One region of the Herbaspirillum sp. GCM10030257 genome, then DNA from elsewhere that is predicted to be linked to it. Evidence: predicted binding sites of a transcription regulator. Region 1 holds the regulator's gene; the other holds the start of a gene.
The links. The regulator FNR, encoded in region 1, switches genes on or off when oxygen is low (the NO sensors DNR and NnrR bind a similar motif). The targets are predictions, from matches to a motif close to TTGATNNNNATCAA.
Positions count from the first base shown of each region.

Region 2: the regulator FNR is predicted to act here: its motif matches at 2,664-2,677, upstream of ACFQUU_RS02490 (universal stress protein).

Region 1 covers NZ_JBHTDH010000012.1:70,752-78,107, reverse strand. The annotation lists gene ccoG (cytochrome c oxidase accessory protein CcoG) at 1-772, shown strand, start outside; gene ACFQUU_RS18140 (FixH family protein) at 817-1,350, shown strand; gene ACFQUU_RS18135 (hypothetical protein) at 1,509-1,748, shown strand; gene fnr (fumarate/nitrate reduction transcriptional regulator Fnr) at 1,819-2,577, opposite strand; gene ACFQUU_RS18125 (hypothetical protein) at 2,792-3,217, opposite strand; gene ACFQUU_RS18120 (alpha-ketoacid dehydrogenase subunit beta) at 3,232-4,242, opposite strand; gene ACFQUU_RS18115 (thiamine pyrophosphate-dependent dehydrogenase E1 component subunit alpha) at 4,253-5,215, opposite strand; gene ACFQUU_RS18110 (DUF2200 domain-containing protein) at 5,715-6,062, shown strand; gene ACFQUU_RS18105 (PACE efflux transporter) at 6,166-6,600, shown strand; gene ACFQUU_RS18100 (NIPSNAP family protein) at 6,689-6,994, shown strand; gene ACFQUU_RS18095 (GAF domain-containing protein) at 7,265-7,356, opposite strand, start outside.
Region 2 covers NZ_JBHTDH010000001.1:550,452-557,807, reverse strand. The annotation lists gene ACFQUU_RS02505 (MerR family transcriptional regulator) at 1-125, opposite strand, end outside; gene ACFQUU_RS02500 (DUF378 domain-containing protein) at 332-613, shown strand; gene ACFQUU_RS02495 (fasciclin domain-containing protein) at 904-1,863, shown strand; gene ACFQUU_RS02490 (universal stress protein) at 2,132-2,557, opposite strand; gene ACFQUU_RS02485 (AI-2E family transporter) at 3,077-4,147, shown strand; gene ACFQUU_RS02480 (hypothetical protein) at 4,388-4,627, shown strand; gene ACFQUU_RS02475 (hypothetical protein) at 4,692-4,991, opposite strand; gene glf (UDP-galactopyranose mutase) at 5,219-6,370, shown strand; gene ACFQUU_RS02465 (hypothetical protein) at 6,466-6,804, opposite strand; gene ACFQUU_RS02460 (hypothetical protein) at 6,865-7,230, shown strand; gene ACFQUU_RS02455 (LysR family transcriptional regulator) at 7,268-7,356, opposite strand, start outside.

The sequences.
Region 1 (7,356 bases):
CGAGCAGGTGTGCAAATACATGTGTCCGTATGCACGTTTCCAGAGCTCGATGTTCGACAAGGATACGCTGACCGTTACCTATGACGCCAAGCGCGGCGAGCCACGCGGCGCCAGAACACGCAAGGCCGACGCGTCGGCCCTGGGGTCCTGCATCGACTGCTCGATGTGTGTACAGGTTTGCCCGACCGGCATCGATATCCGCGATGGCCTGCAATCCGACTGCATCGGCTGTGCGGCATGTATCGACGCATGCGATTCGGTGATGGACAAGATTGGCGCGCCGCGCGGCCTGGTGCGTTACTCCACCGAGAATGCAATGGAAAAGGGATTGAGCGCCAGAGACATTCGCAGGCGTGCGATGCGTCCGCGCATATTGATTTATAGCGCAATCCTTGCCCTGATCGTGCTGTCATCGTTCGGCTCCCTGCTCGGACGCACCCCGGTGAAGATGGACGTGATCCGCGACCGTGGTGCAATGGGACGTGAGGTAGAAGAGGGTATTATTGAAAACGTCTATCGCCTGCAAATCATGAACACCGATGAGCAGCCGCATCGCTTCCGCATTTCGGTTGCCGGTATCGATGGCATTGCACTGGCCACACCTGTGATGGTCGAACTGGAAGGGACTGCTTCGCGTGGTGTACCTGTCAGGGTGCGCGTGCCGCACGGCAAAGGTGAAAAAGGCTCGAACAAGATTCAGTTCGAGCTGGTTGCAGTCGATGACGAACGGTTGCAGGTTACAGAGAAAGCGGTCTTTTTCGTACCCCGCTAAGTACGGTTAAGCAGCCCAAGACGCAGTTAAAGAAGGAGCAGAAAATGTGTACCAATATTCGATCCGGAACGGCACCGACCTCGGCTAGGCCATGGTACATGCACCGTTGGCCTTGGCTCATCATGCTGGGCCCGGCGATCGTGGTGGTAGCAGGAATACACACCACATGGGTGGCCTTCACCCAGCAGGATGCACTGGTGGTCGACGACTATTACAAGGAAGGCAAGGTCATCAACCAGGACTTGACCCGTGATCGGATCGCTGCGGATATGCGCTTGCAGGCCGGCTTGCGCTATGACCCGGCTGCAGGCATGCTTTCGGGAACGGTGAATGGACTCGGAGATGCAGCGACTGGCAAATTGACCATCAAGCTGGTGCATTCGACCCAGCCGGAAAAGGACATCCACCTGCAGGCGAGTCCTGACCGCGATGGAGCTTTCCAGGTTGCCCTGCCGATGCTCGATATGGCACGCTGGCAGGTATTGATCGAAAGCGAGCGCCGCGACTGGCGCTTGCATCAGGTCTGGGATTACCCGAAGCAGCGCTCGGTGAGCATTACCGCCGACGCTATCAGGTAAGCCGAGCAGGCATGCCTTCATTCCCGGATTTACGAAAGAATTCCCGAATCCGGGAATCGATGGCATGGCAGGATAGGGTAACCCCAACGAAAAACAGCGGCGGTACAACGAAAGCGCGTTAAAGGATTAGCGCGTTAGACGGGATGGAGGATGCCGAAATGGCAAGATTGATTATGGTTGTGTTGTGGCCGTCATTTCTGGTTGCCATTGTGGCCGAGGGATTCTTGTTTTCCCTGTTCGACCCGCATGACCTTGCCTTGGTCGGGAACCATATCGAGGTAAATCCCCTGGCGGTGTACACCATTGGATTCTTCAGTATCTGGGCATTTTGTTCGCTGGCGAGCATGCTGACCTGCTATCTGCTGGCGGTTCCCAACGATAAAAAGATACCGTTTTAGATAACGAATCCCCAGCGCTTCGCAAGATAGAAATATCCGTAGGGGGCTCCCGATTCAGAGCAGGAGCCGCTCAGGCGCAGGTTTTGGTACCAGCGGCAACTTCCTTCAGCGTGGCGGGATCAACCAGTTCCACTTTGCGATTGCTGACCTTGATCCAGCCGCGTTTCTTGAATTTTGACAAGAGGCGGCTGATGCTTTCGATGGTCAGGCCAAGGTAATTGCCGATCTCTTCACGCGTCATGCGCAACTGGAAGTCGGTGGACGAATAACCACGCACCGAGTAACGGGATGAAAGATTAGTGAGGAAGGCGGCAAAACGCTGTTCCGCACGCATGTTGCCCAGCAGGAGCATGACACTTTGTTCACGTGTGATTTCCTGACTCATCATGCGATGGAAGTGGCGCAGCAGGACGGGCATGTCACCAAACAGGCTTTCCAGGCGCGAGAACGGGATCTCGCAGACTTCGCTGTCTTCCAGCGCGATCGCGTCGCAATGATGGCGGTCGGTACTGATTGCATCCATGCCGAGCAGTTCGCCGGCCATCTGGAAGCCAGTCACCTGCTGATCGCCGCTGGGATTGACCTGATGGGTCTTGAAATGGCCCAGGCGGATTGCGTACAGGTTAGTGAAGGAATCGCCTACGCGATACAAATGCGTATCGCGCGCCACCTTGCGGCGACGGCCGATGATCTGGTCCAGCTTGTCCATGTCATCTTCCTTGAGGCCGGTGGGCAGGCAGATCTGATGCATGCTGCAAGCCGAGCAGCGGGTGCTGATGGCGGCGCGGCTGGATGTTGTCGAAGGTGCTTGGGCGATGGCGATGTTCATGGTGGCAGACCTATAGTCCTGATTAGCAGTTGCAACCCCTAATGCAAGCGCTGTGCCATCTAGGGCTGCCACCCTGTTTTCCAAGCTGATATTTGCCGCAAACCCGCTTGTGGCTTCGTGAATTGCCTTATGTAGATGATTTCATCCTCGGCCTGCGCGACCTGGGGCGATTCCCGAATGCGGGAACAGGTAGCCGCCCCAGCTTATCGTTCCTTCAGCGTCCCTTCAGATTCAGAAAGATATTGGCTGCAAACGCAATGATTCCCGCAGCAGCAAGTATTTCCGAAATGGCAAGCACCGGAATCACCGACCGGCTGCCGGTGACCACGAGGGCAAGCGATACGGCCATGACCGGCAAGGACACGTTCGCCAGCCAGAAATGCACCCGCGCCAGCTTGCTCAATCCCGCGCTTGGAAATACGCTGTAGATCAGGCCCGCCAATGCCATCGTGGCCCAGCCAAGCAGGTTGACATGGGCGTGCACCGGACGCATGGTGAAGTCTTCGCTTGCGCCCATCATGATGCCCATTCCGACACCAATGATCAGGTAGATCACGGCAAGTTTGAGCCAGATGACACCGACCGGCGAAAACGATGTCGTCGACGGGGTAACAGAAGAAGCAGCGGAAGTGGTTTGCATGATGGTCTCTCGTATCAGGTGGTGGGGGTAAGGGCTTCGGCTTCAAGCTGGATGGAACGCAGGGCGATTTTTCCCATGAGCTTCGATACGCTGGCAATGACGGCGTCCTGTTGCGGCATAAATGCCTGCTCAAGCATGTAGCTGGACGGCGCGGGCGTATCCGGTCCGGTCAGGCGAAGCACCGGAGCCTTTAATGCGTCGAAGGCATGTTCGGTAATGATGGCGCTGATTTCCGCGCCGACACCGCACATGCGGCTGGCTTCATGCACGATCAGCACACGTCCGGTCTTGCGGGCCGAACGCAGGATGGCGTCCTCATCCAGCGGCTTGAGCGAACGGAGGTCGATGACCTCGGCGGACACGCCTTGCGCCGCAAGTTGTTCGGCAGCCTGCAGGCAGGTATTGACCATCTTTGCGTAGGAAATGATGGTCACGTCGTTTCCCTCGCGTGCCACCGCAGCCTTGCCCAGCGGGACCAGCTGTTCGCCTTCGATCACTTCGCCGGACGCATAGCCGAGTGCCATGTCGACAAAGAAGAGAACCGGATTATCGTCCCGAATGGCTGACTTGAGCAGGCCCTTGAAGTCGGCTGCGTTCGACGGCATGACGACCTTCAGCCCCGGGCTGTGCACAAACCATGCTTCCAGGTTGTGGTTGTGCTGCGCACCGACGGTCCAGCCGCAGCCGGTCATTGCGATCACGACCATCGGAAACGCGAACTGGCCGCCCGACATATAACGCAGTTTGCCTGCGCTGTTGACGATCTCATCCATCGCAAAGCAGAGAAAGGGCGCGAACAGCAGGTCAACCACGGGGCGCAGGCCGGTCGCCGCAGCACCAGCCGCGGTGCCGGCGATGATGCCTTCGGCGAGTGGCGTATTACGCACGCGCAGCTTGCCGAATTCATCGACCAGGTCCCGGCGCTTGGTGGCGACTCCTTCGCCGAACATGAGTACGCGCGGGTCGCGCCGCATTTCTTCGGCCAGCGCCTGACCGATGGCTTCATTGACAGTAATCTGGGGCATCTCTTACTCCTTACGCGTAAACATCGGTCGTCAGTTCTGACGCATCCGGAAATGGCGAATTTTGTGCAAATGCCGCGGCTTGCTCTATCGCCGCTGCAACGCGTGCTTCGATCTGCGCAATGCCGGCTGTGCCGATTTCGCCGCGTGCCAGCAGGCGCTGCTGCAGTTGGGTGATGGGATCCCTGGTGCGCCAGTGCGCAATTTCCGCTGGATCGACATAGGCCTGATCATCCGGCTCGAAGTGACCGCGCAAGCGGTAGGTATAGGTTTCAAGCAGGAAGGGCTTGCCCGTTTGATGAATGCGTGTAATCGCTTCCTGCGTCGCCTGGTACACCGCTTCGACGTCATTGCCGTCGACGGTGCGGCTCTCCATGCCATAAGCCTTGGCCCACTCGCTCACATGATCGCCGACCATGGTTTCCGTGCGATGAACGTAGGCTTGCCACTGATTGTTTTCACAGACATAAAGAATGGGCAGGTTCCATACCGTCGCCAGGTTCAGTGACTCATGAAAGATGCCTTCGCAGGCCGCGCCATCGCCAAAGAAGCAAGCCACGACGCCGCTTTCCTTCAACATGACTTTCGACAGTGCGACACCGGTTGCCAGTGACAGCTCGCCGCCGACGATGGTCGATGTGAGCAGCACGCCGAGTTCCTTCGCCGAGATATGCAGCGAACCGCTCTTGCCCTTGCAATAGCCGGTGCTGCGTCCCATCACTTCGGCCAGCATGCGCCCGGCATCCGCACCGCGTGCCAGCAAGTGGCCGGCACTACGATGGTTGGTCAGGATACGATCGTCTTCGCCCAGTGCGCGCACGACGCCGACTGCCGACGCTTCCTGTCCGACCGAGGTGCATGTGCCCGCGCCGCCGCCAGCCGCCTGCATGACATTGACTTTGTCTTCATAGGCCCGGATAAGCATCATGCATTCCAGCATGGATACGGGGCCGCCGTCCTTGGTGATCTTGCTCATGTTTGTCCTTCCGTGTTTATCCGACATTCGGAATGAGGACGAAGTCTACTGCGGAGCGGGGCTCAGAAGATCATGCCGGCAGGGGCTTAAGATATTTTTAAGGTTTATTGAATGAAGTTTTAAGATTCCGCGGCCCATTTATAGCTTGGAGGCATTTAAAGCCATTAATACAGGGAAAATCCGTGGGTGTTCTTTCTGTTGCTTGCGGTCGTAAGTAAGTGAGTAAGCCGGGTATCCTTCTCGGTGACGAATCCTACAGAAAGTAAAAACTGTACAGGGTAAGTGAAAAGCGGTGATTTCTGAACTCGGTAAAGCGAAAAAGCAGTCATTCTGAAATGGCCATACTATGCATGTAAGCCGGTCCGTATAATTACGGATATTTTGTACATCGCAATTCAAAACAATATTCTGGACGCAGAAAATATCTGTGCATACCGGACCTTCGGTGTCCGTATAAGTACATAGTTAGCGCATTGAGGAATGCATCGGAGGAATGGTAATGCCTAAGCACCGCATTTTCACTACAGCATTCGCTAAAGTGTATCCGCTATATGTTCGAAAAGCGGAACTTAAAAATCGCACGAGAGAAGAAGTTGACCAGATTATTTGCTGGTTGACCGGCTATACACAGTTGGAATTTGAAGCGCAGATTGAACAGCAAAGTGATTTCGAGACATTTTTTGTACAAGCGCCAGCCATTCATCCAAATGTGTCACTTATCAAAGGCGTAGTGTGCGGTGTTCGTGTAGAGGATGTAGAGGATCCGCTGATGCAAAAAATTAGATATCTCGACAAGCTGATTGATGAGCTCGCAAAAGGAAAAGCAATGGAGAAGATTTTGCGGTGACAATCAGGACTAACAATTCATTCAAGCCAAACCCGCTTTGCGGGTCGACTTAATTCAGACGCTAGACTTTATTTAGGTCAAGCGCTACCACCACGATTTTGTCATGAACCCTAAAACCCGACGTGTACTTCAAGCCATCCTGTATGAAGTCTTCGCGATTGCCTTTGTTGGTCCAATACTGAGCGTCGCCTTCGACAAACCACCTACCTCAACCCTAGGTTTGGCTATTGTTTTATCGAGCATTGCACTGGCATGGAACTATGTATTCAATGCCATTTTTGAGCGCTGGGAGTCACGGCAGTCTGTGCGAGGTCGTTCATTCTTGCGACGCTTAGCCCATGGCATTGGCTTCGAAGGTGGCCTTGTTGTCTTACTGGTTCCGGTCATGGCCATCGGGCTCGATATTTCACCCCTGAATGCATTTCTGGCGAACCTCGGACTCCTGGTATTTTTCTTCGTCTATGCCATTGCATTCACATGGGCTTTCGATCGCGTGTTTGGCCTTCCAGAGTCCGCGGTGAGGCGCGATGAGGCTTAATCCGTTCGTCGACAAGACTTGGTTTAGCAAGCCGGGCCGAGCCGCTTATGTCAAACGTTATACCTGTCTATCAAACTGAGGAAATGAAATGGTCACCTGTTATTTACGCTATGTAGTAGATCCCTCCAAAATAAAGGAATTCGAACACTACGGAAAACTATGGATTCCGTTGGTAGAAAAGTTTGGTGGAAAACACCACGGCTATTTCTTGCCTTCAGAGGGAGCAAACAATATTGCCTTGGCGTTGTTCACTTTCCCGAGCCTTGCAGCATACGAACAGTATCGAACCAAGTCGCTTGCGGATAAGGAATGCCTGGCGGCTTTCAAGTATGCAGAAGAAACCAAATGCATTTTGAGTTACGAAAGAAGTTTTTTCAGGCCGGTCTTCGAATGAAAAGAATGGCATGACCTTCTTTTCAACTGGACGCGGTAAGCCTGGCGGTGCAACGGTTGACTGCCGTTGTGCTCGCCGGTTAATAGGGGGGCATAGATCATGACTGAGCCGCTTCTGAGCCGCTTTACCTGAGTCCGCTGTCGAATAAGAACGGCAAGACTCTTGAAAGGGGGGCTTTGGTCTCTCAAGGCTTGCCTTTGGTGTGTACTTGCTTGGCGGCGGAGTCGAATGGCCACTCTGGCGATAAGCACTGATGCGATGGAAATCTGCTTACGCGTACTCTTCCAGCAAACGGATCGGCCTATCCACGCGTAACCTGAAGCGTCCGCGCCCGGTCTTTTCAATCCGCACAGCTGCTTCGC
Region 2 (7,356 bases), on a different contig from region 1:
AACTCATCACGCCCCGGGAATGGGAAGTCATAGCGGCGCTCCCATACGCGCAACGTATCTTTGGACAGTCCAGTTTCTCGCTCGACTGCCGCGATACTCAACCCGTTTGGGACAACCATTGTCATATTTTTCAAATAACTTCCTGAATACGTCAAGCTTAAACACAGATATTGTAAGTGCAATGCATGTCTAAGACAAACCGAAAATAGTGCGAACCTAGCATTATGTATATTGTCTAGGTCAACATGGGTGGACAGGACCACTCTGTATTTAACTTCAGCAAAGAAGTACTTGCCTTGCTTTTTTTCAACTCAATACAATGGAGTTCATCATGGCTACAGCACAAGGTCATATTCAGGAAAGACGTCATATTTCAGACCGCCGCTCGGGCATTTCTCGCACTCATGCAAAGCGTATGAGTGCGGTAGATTGGCTCGCAATGACTCTTCTTATAGTCGGCGGAATCAACTGGGGATTGGTCGGATTGTTTAATTTTGATCTCGTTGCGACATTGTTTGGGGAAATGAGCGCGCTCTCAAGAATTGTCTATATTGTTGTTAGTTTGTGCGCCCTGTACTCGATTTACATCAGCAGCAAGATGTCGCGCCGATAGTCGCAGTATTTCATGTTCCACGCAGTCCAAAGCCGGTATAACCTTACCGGCTTTTTTGCTTTGTGCTTACCCTCTAGAGTTAATGTGACAGGGCCTTGGACAAACCGGGTCAAAGAGCAAATTCATTCAAAAAATTCCTTGCTTTGTCTAAGACAATTATGCTCTAACATTGCGCGATCTCAAAGGCGCAGACATGTGGCTTTCTATCATTTGAGTACACGTCGAATCTACTTCCGCAACGTCAGTGCGCTGCCTTCGACGCGTTCGCAAACCACTTGAAGGAGATCACGATGAAGCCCGCAAAATACCTGTTTGCCTTGCTGTCTGCTGCTTTCATTAGCGGCTGCGGAGGCAGCGACGACGCCGACGTGCCAGTAGCCGCCACCGCTCTTATTCCAACAGTCGATAAGGTGGCGCAGGAACGCGGCTTCAGTGCATTACTAGCAGCAGCGACGAAGGCAGAGCTTGCGCCAACCCTAGCGGATCCCAACGCAAAAGTAACCGTTTTTGCGCCCACCGATACAGCGTTCAGTAATCTCGCTACATCCCTTGGTTTTGCTAACGCAAATGCAATGGTGGCCGCGTTGCCTCCTGTCGCGTTGAAGAGCATTTTGTCCTACCATGTGCTGCCAACCAGCAAACCAGCTTCTGAATTAACCGCAGCGTCGCAGTCTGCGCAGCCAACGCTATACAATTTTGATGGCCAGCCTGCAAATTTGGCCGTCTCTACGCAAGGCGGGGTAAAAATCACCGATGCGGCGCTTACCAGTGCAAATGTCACCGCTACTGATGTGCCGGCAAGCAATGGCATTATCCATTCAATCGACAAAGTACTTATTCCGCCAGGCGTGCTGAACATCGTGCAGATGGCACAGGCGAATCCACAATTGTCATCCCTGGTCGGCGCGGTCGTCAGCGCTAATCTGCAAGGCACACTCGCCGGAGCGGGGCCATTCACCGTTTTCGCGCCAATCAATTCGGCGTTTGCCGCGGCACCGACTGGCCTGACTCCGACGCAGCTCGCGACCGTGCTGACATACCATGTCTTGGGGTCGCAAGTGCTTGCCTCACAAATCCCTTTTGGTACTGCTGTCAATACGCTGGCTAATCAGGCAATTACCTTCAATGCCGGAACCCCACCTACGATCACTGATACAACCCGAGTTGCCGCGACGATTAATGCCAGCAATGTACGGGCAAGCAATGGTGTAATTCACGTCATCGACAAGGTACTGATTCCTGCATTGTGATGACAACGGATCACTAGAAAAGGACGGCAACAATGAAGACTGCAGCGGGGCTACTGCCAGAATAACGGGGACGCGCCGCTGCGGCCGTATTAAAGATAATACCGGCTCTTCGGATGTTATCGACTCGCCAGAATGCAATCCAGTGTGTAACGGAATAACTGCCAAGACGGCACAAAAGAATCTTGTGTTGCGCGTCCTTTGTCAGAGAGGACAGCGTGCTGGCAATCTCGCAGCTTGAAACGATCTCGCCGTTAATGCTGAGCCAGTTTTAACGAATCAGCAAAACAGGCACTGAGGACCTTGCAATAACCTTCGTCGCAACTGAACCCATGATCAGGTTCTTCAGGGCACCATGTCCATGAGCCCCCATTACGACCATGTCAATCTGGTGACGCTCCGTATAGGCATGGATCTGCTCCGCTACTTCACCGACCACATAGCCGGCCTTAAAAGAAATGCCCTTGGATCGCAACAGCTCCTGGTGCGGCAGCAAAATGGCTTCCGCCCCTTCTCGATAGTAATTTTCCACGGCTGCGGTACCGAGTACTGCTTTAGCACGTCCTTCGGGAATTGGCTCTTGCACATAAAGGACATGAAGCTCAGGCAGCTCCTTGAACCAGTTGAATCTCGCAATCAGAAAGTCAACAGCCTTGGCTGTATAGATGGAACCGTCTACCGCGCTCAGTATTTTCATGATGATACTTGTGTGTTACTTGATGTTTTATGCGGCTGAAGACGGGTTTTACCGGTTCCGAGGGCCGTGGTTGGGCGCAGTGTGTTCGAATGAAAAACAAAATAAATTGATTGAAGTCAAATTTGCCCAAGTCGTTCCGGATTCTCTGCAAGCTGCCCCTTAAGCGCTCAGAGCTTTCGGAATAAATTGACCTTGGCAATGCCTTGCTGCCATTGTGTGCTGATGAGGCTACCGATTCACTGGTAACGGGCTGTTATGACCGCACGCTTCCTTGAACCATTACTGAACGGTGTTTCGCGAACCATGCTTCAGTCCACGACGATTCCCTGCCTTCGTTTCTTCCAGTCGGGTTGACTTGCAAACCATGACTGCGCATCATGCGTGGACAATCAACTTCACGCAGATACGACCAAACTTGTGCAGCTCCGCTTGAGCTTTGATACAACGCTTCACAGATCGATGACGAATACTTCGTAATATTCGATTGACGGCGGAATTTGTTTCCAAGAATATTGCAACATGCCATATCTTTCTCTGTTCCTTCCTGTTCTGTTTGTAGTAGCACTGGCTTTTCTGCTCAAACATTTTTTGGCTTCGCTCGCTTGGGCAGGCCTGCTTGCTGTTATTACCTGGCCGGTCCATCAGATGCTGATGCGCCGTGGCGGGTCAAGGACAGGGAGTGCCGTGCTCATTCTCACTGCGCTGATTATCAGCTTTGTGGCGCCCTCCGTTTTCCTGTTCAATACGCTGAGCAATGAACTGTCGACGGTAGAAAGGCTGGTTGGTCAACTGAATCAAACTGGCGTACCGGTCCCTGAGTGGCTAATGCGTCTCCCGATGATCGCAAAACCGGCCGTAAAGTGGTGGCAGGAGAATCTTGAGGTGCCCGGCGGGCTAAATACCCTGATACAGACCACGGCAGGTGACCTTGTCCCCCACCTCAGCAGTGCGCTAAGTACCTTGGGACCGAGTATCCTTGCCAACGCCCTGTATCTGTTTCTTGCACTATTGACATTATTTATTCTCTACATAGAGGGCCCGGCGGTAGTCCGTTATGTCGATCATGCCGGCGAACGAATCACCCCTAAGTATTATGCTGTGGTGCGCCGCCTGTTTCCGCTTTCGGTCCGGGGAACCGCGCTCGGCCTTTGCTCCGTTGCGATCCTTGAGGGCATCGTCCTCGGGGCCGCCTATGCGGTTGCGGGTGCCCCGGCACCAGTGCTGCTAGGTGTGATCACTGGTTACATGGCATTGATCCCGGGCGGGGCGCCGTTGTCCTTCACGGCGGTATCCCTGCTTTTGCTGGGACAGGGTAATGCAGGGGCGGCACTGGGGCTCTTTTGCTGGGGGGCGTTTGAACTGTTTATGGTGGACAAATTTATTCGTCCTAAACTCATTGGGCAGCGCGTTGACCTACCTTTCCTTGCTGTACTGTTCGGCTTGCTTGGCGGCGTTTCGACAATGGGGGTCTTAGGTCTATTTATCGGTCCCTTCATGATGGCGGTTTTGTTCTGGTGGCTGCGCAATGGAAAGGATGACTCTGTACAGGGTCCGTCCGTACCGTCGAAAAGCGATAAATTAGCCGCTTGATTTTTACTCTCATTTCCATAAGCCGATCCTTAGACTCATCTGACTCGGCAATGTAGCGCCACGCTTTAAAGCCTACTTGCTGCGACCAATTTGGTTGCGAAAATTCAAACTTCCTTTCGAGTACGTATTTTCCTACGTTGAAAGACAGCGGATTCCGATGTTCCGCATTCGTGCCCTTAGATATATTGCCTTCATCGAAGCAGCAATCTGAATTAAACATATCTATTCAAGGGGCAGAACATGAGTGATGAAGCAGACGTTGCAAACGACAAGATTGAGATGGACCGCATGGCAGCGATTGAAGCATGCCGTCGGCAACCGGGATTGCCGGCTAAAGGAGCTTGCTGGTTCTGCGACGAGGCATTACCGCCCATGAAAAAATTCTGCGACAGCGACTGTGCGGCAGACTACGAACTCGAACAGGCAGCATGGGCACGTGCGGGTCGCCCTCGTGGACCGAGCGATATGCACGCCGATTAAAAGATTAAACAGAGCGGGACTGAATCATATATTCAAGCGCAGGCCGGCCAATGCAATTACGTCATTAGCCGAGTGCCTGCGCAAAGGTCGGCGTGAACTGGTAGGCAAGTTGTGCGTCTCTTACGCCGATGGACTGAAATATATGGAAGCTGAGCCATTCGGTATCACTTGAAATGCATATTTCCGCTTCGAAAATTTCGCGCATGAGCATAACCGTGGTGTTCCAGTTATCACTCTCTACCGGCAAATAGCACAGACCTGATTTATCCTGCGGCGCAGACACAATCACATGCGCAACTAGCGTGTTGAGCAACTCAACCGCTGCCTCGCTCAGTACCTCTTCCACCGCCTTGTTTATCTGCATGGGAGATAGTATGCCTCGAACCAACAGAGGCATGCCAGTCCTTTTGCTCTTGAATGCGCAAGAAGTATCCGGTCACTTCATCGTTAGTTACTTTCCTCAACAGATCAAAAGCTTCCTGCTATCCGTCAAGGCCAGTGAATAACGCGCCGCGTAGACTTGAACTCATTTTTATTGGCCCCCTTTCAGCATGACGCGGGCCATGCTCCATCCATGAGGAAAGGAAAGATTTGAAAAAGATCGCTATTGTCGGCGCCGGTTTTTCTGGCGCTGTTATCGCACACGAGCTTGCCAAGGCCGGTTATCAACTTGAAGTATTTGATTCCCGTTCCCATGTGGCAGGCAATTGCCATTCACAGTGCGACCCTGAGACGGGCGTCATGGTACACACCTATGGGCCGCACATTTTTCACACCAGCAATGAAAAGGTTTGGAATTATGTCCGACAGTTCGATGAGTTCATGCCCTATACCAATAGAGTCAAGGCGATTACAAAAGGACGCGTGTTTTCGCTGCCAGTAAACCTGCTAACGATTAACCAGTTCTTCGGGAAGACATTTAACCCACGGGAAGCAGAAGCGTTCCTGGCATCAATTGGCGATCAAAGCATCAGCGATCCGAAGACTTTTGAAGAACAGGCATTACGATTTGTCGGCAAGGACTTATACGAAGCATTTTTCAAAGGATACACGACCAAACAATGGGGTATGCATCCTTCGGAACTTCCCGCCAGCATTCTGAAGCGGCTGCCGGTTCGGTTTAACTATGACGACAACTATTACGCCAGCAACTTCCAGGGAATGCCAAAGAACGGCTATACCTTCATTGTCGAAAAGATGCTCGATCATCCCGGCATTCAGCTCCATCTCGGCACCACGTTCGAACGTGAATCGGCCGGCGACTATGATCATGTCTTTTATAGCGGGCCGATTGACACCTGGTTTGGATATAGTCAGGGAAGATTGGGGTACCGTACGCTGGACTTTGAATCCGAAACCCACGATGGCGACTATCAAGGCAACGCGGTATTGAATTATTGCGATGAGGATGTGCCATGGACCAGGATCTCCGAGCATAAGCATTTTTCGCCCTGGGAATCCCATGAGAAAACCGTGATTTTCAAGGAGTACAGCCGATTCTGCGAAGAGAACGACATCCCTTATTACCCGATCCGACTAGTGAAGGACAAATCGCAGCTGAAGCAATACATCGAACTCGCACTGGCGGAACGCAATATTACTTTTGTCGGACGACTGGGTACCTACCGTTATCTGGACATGCACGTTACGATTGCAGAAGCGCTTGATGTCGCGGAGCAGTTCCTCGCGCGCGCAGGTGGTAGCGAGCCTATGCCATCGTTTACAGTCAACCCGCTGGGTTGAGCTACGCTCGGCAGAAGGTAAAGAGAAGACCGATGCAAACCCCCAGACAAGCAACTTGTTCGCATGGCCTGTCTGGCTGATCTGCTATTTGCGATTCAAAGCTCTTCCGGCGGCATCTCCGTCATGGTGACGGCGGTGCGAAGGCTGTTGCTGAAGCCAGGTAATGTCTGCGTCTCGCCTTGCGGCACTGGCTTCCTGAAAGCATAGACGCGTGCATGCGCCTGCGCCGGCATGTCTCCGATGCCGTCGGAAAGCATGGCGGAAAGCGACGAAGAGTTCTCCGGGCCGCTTTTTTGCCGTTGCCGTCCTTGTAATGAAATCACCGGACACTTGTTCATGACTTTCTCCCCTTGTACAGAGATTGCAGTATAGAACCGGAGTGCGCTGGGGACTGTGACATTTTGTTTCGCACCCAATGTTGTTTCGTCCTTCAAGAAACAATCGATGCGGCAGTCTGTCATATCTGTACAGTGACCCTCTTGAGGAACAGATCGATGATGCACGTTGAAAAACTTGAAGAGATATCAGCCAGCCTGAATCAATTGAAAAGTAACTTGCAGCGGGCACTGAATGAAGGAGATCATCCCCTTGATGCCCATAGTGCGCTGGTTCGACAAGCAGAGGAATGCGAGTTCATGCTGCCAGAGAAGTTGACGACCAAGACACTGGCCGAGGCGGTTGACCGCAAGCTTGCAAATGTCGCCGTCCTTCTCGAGCGAGCACGGAGACACGAGAGTCTGCCGGAGGACGCACAAGCTGCGGCAGAGCAGGAGTACATGCTGTCTGAAGAAGACTATGCGGCGGATGCCGGTCACCCGCTAGAACACGGTAAAGAGCCTGGAGTGCGGCCGCAAAATTAGCGATTCCCTGTCTCGGCGGGAGGCGGATTCTTAGAATTCACTTGTGACCAGTCGCGCGAACTAAGGTTTGCCGCTCTTCAGTTAATTGCATTTCTTCGGATAGCTGCCTCGGCTGAATCCGCGTAC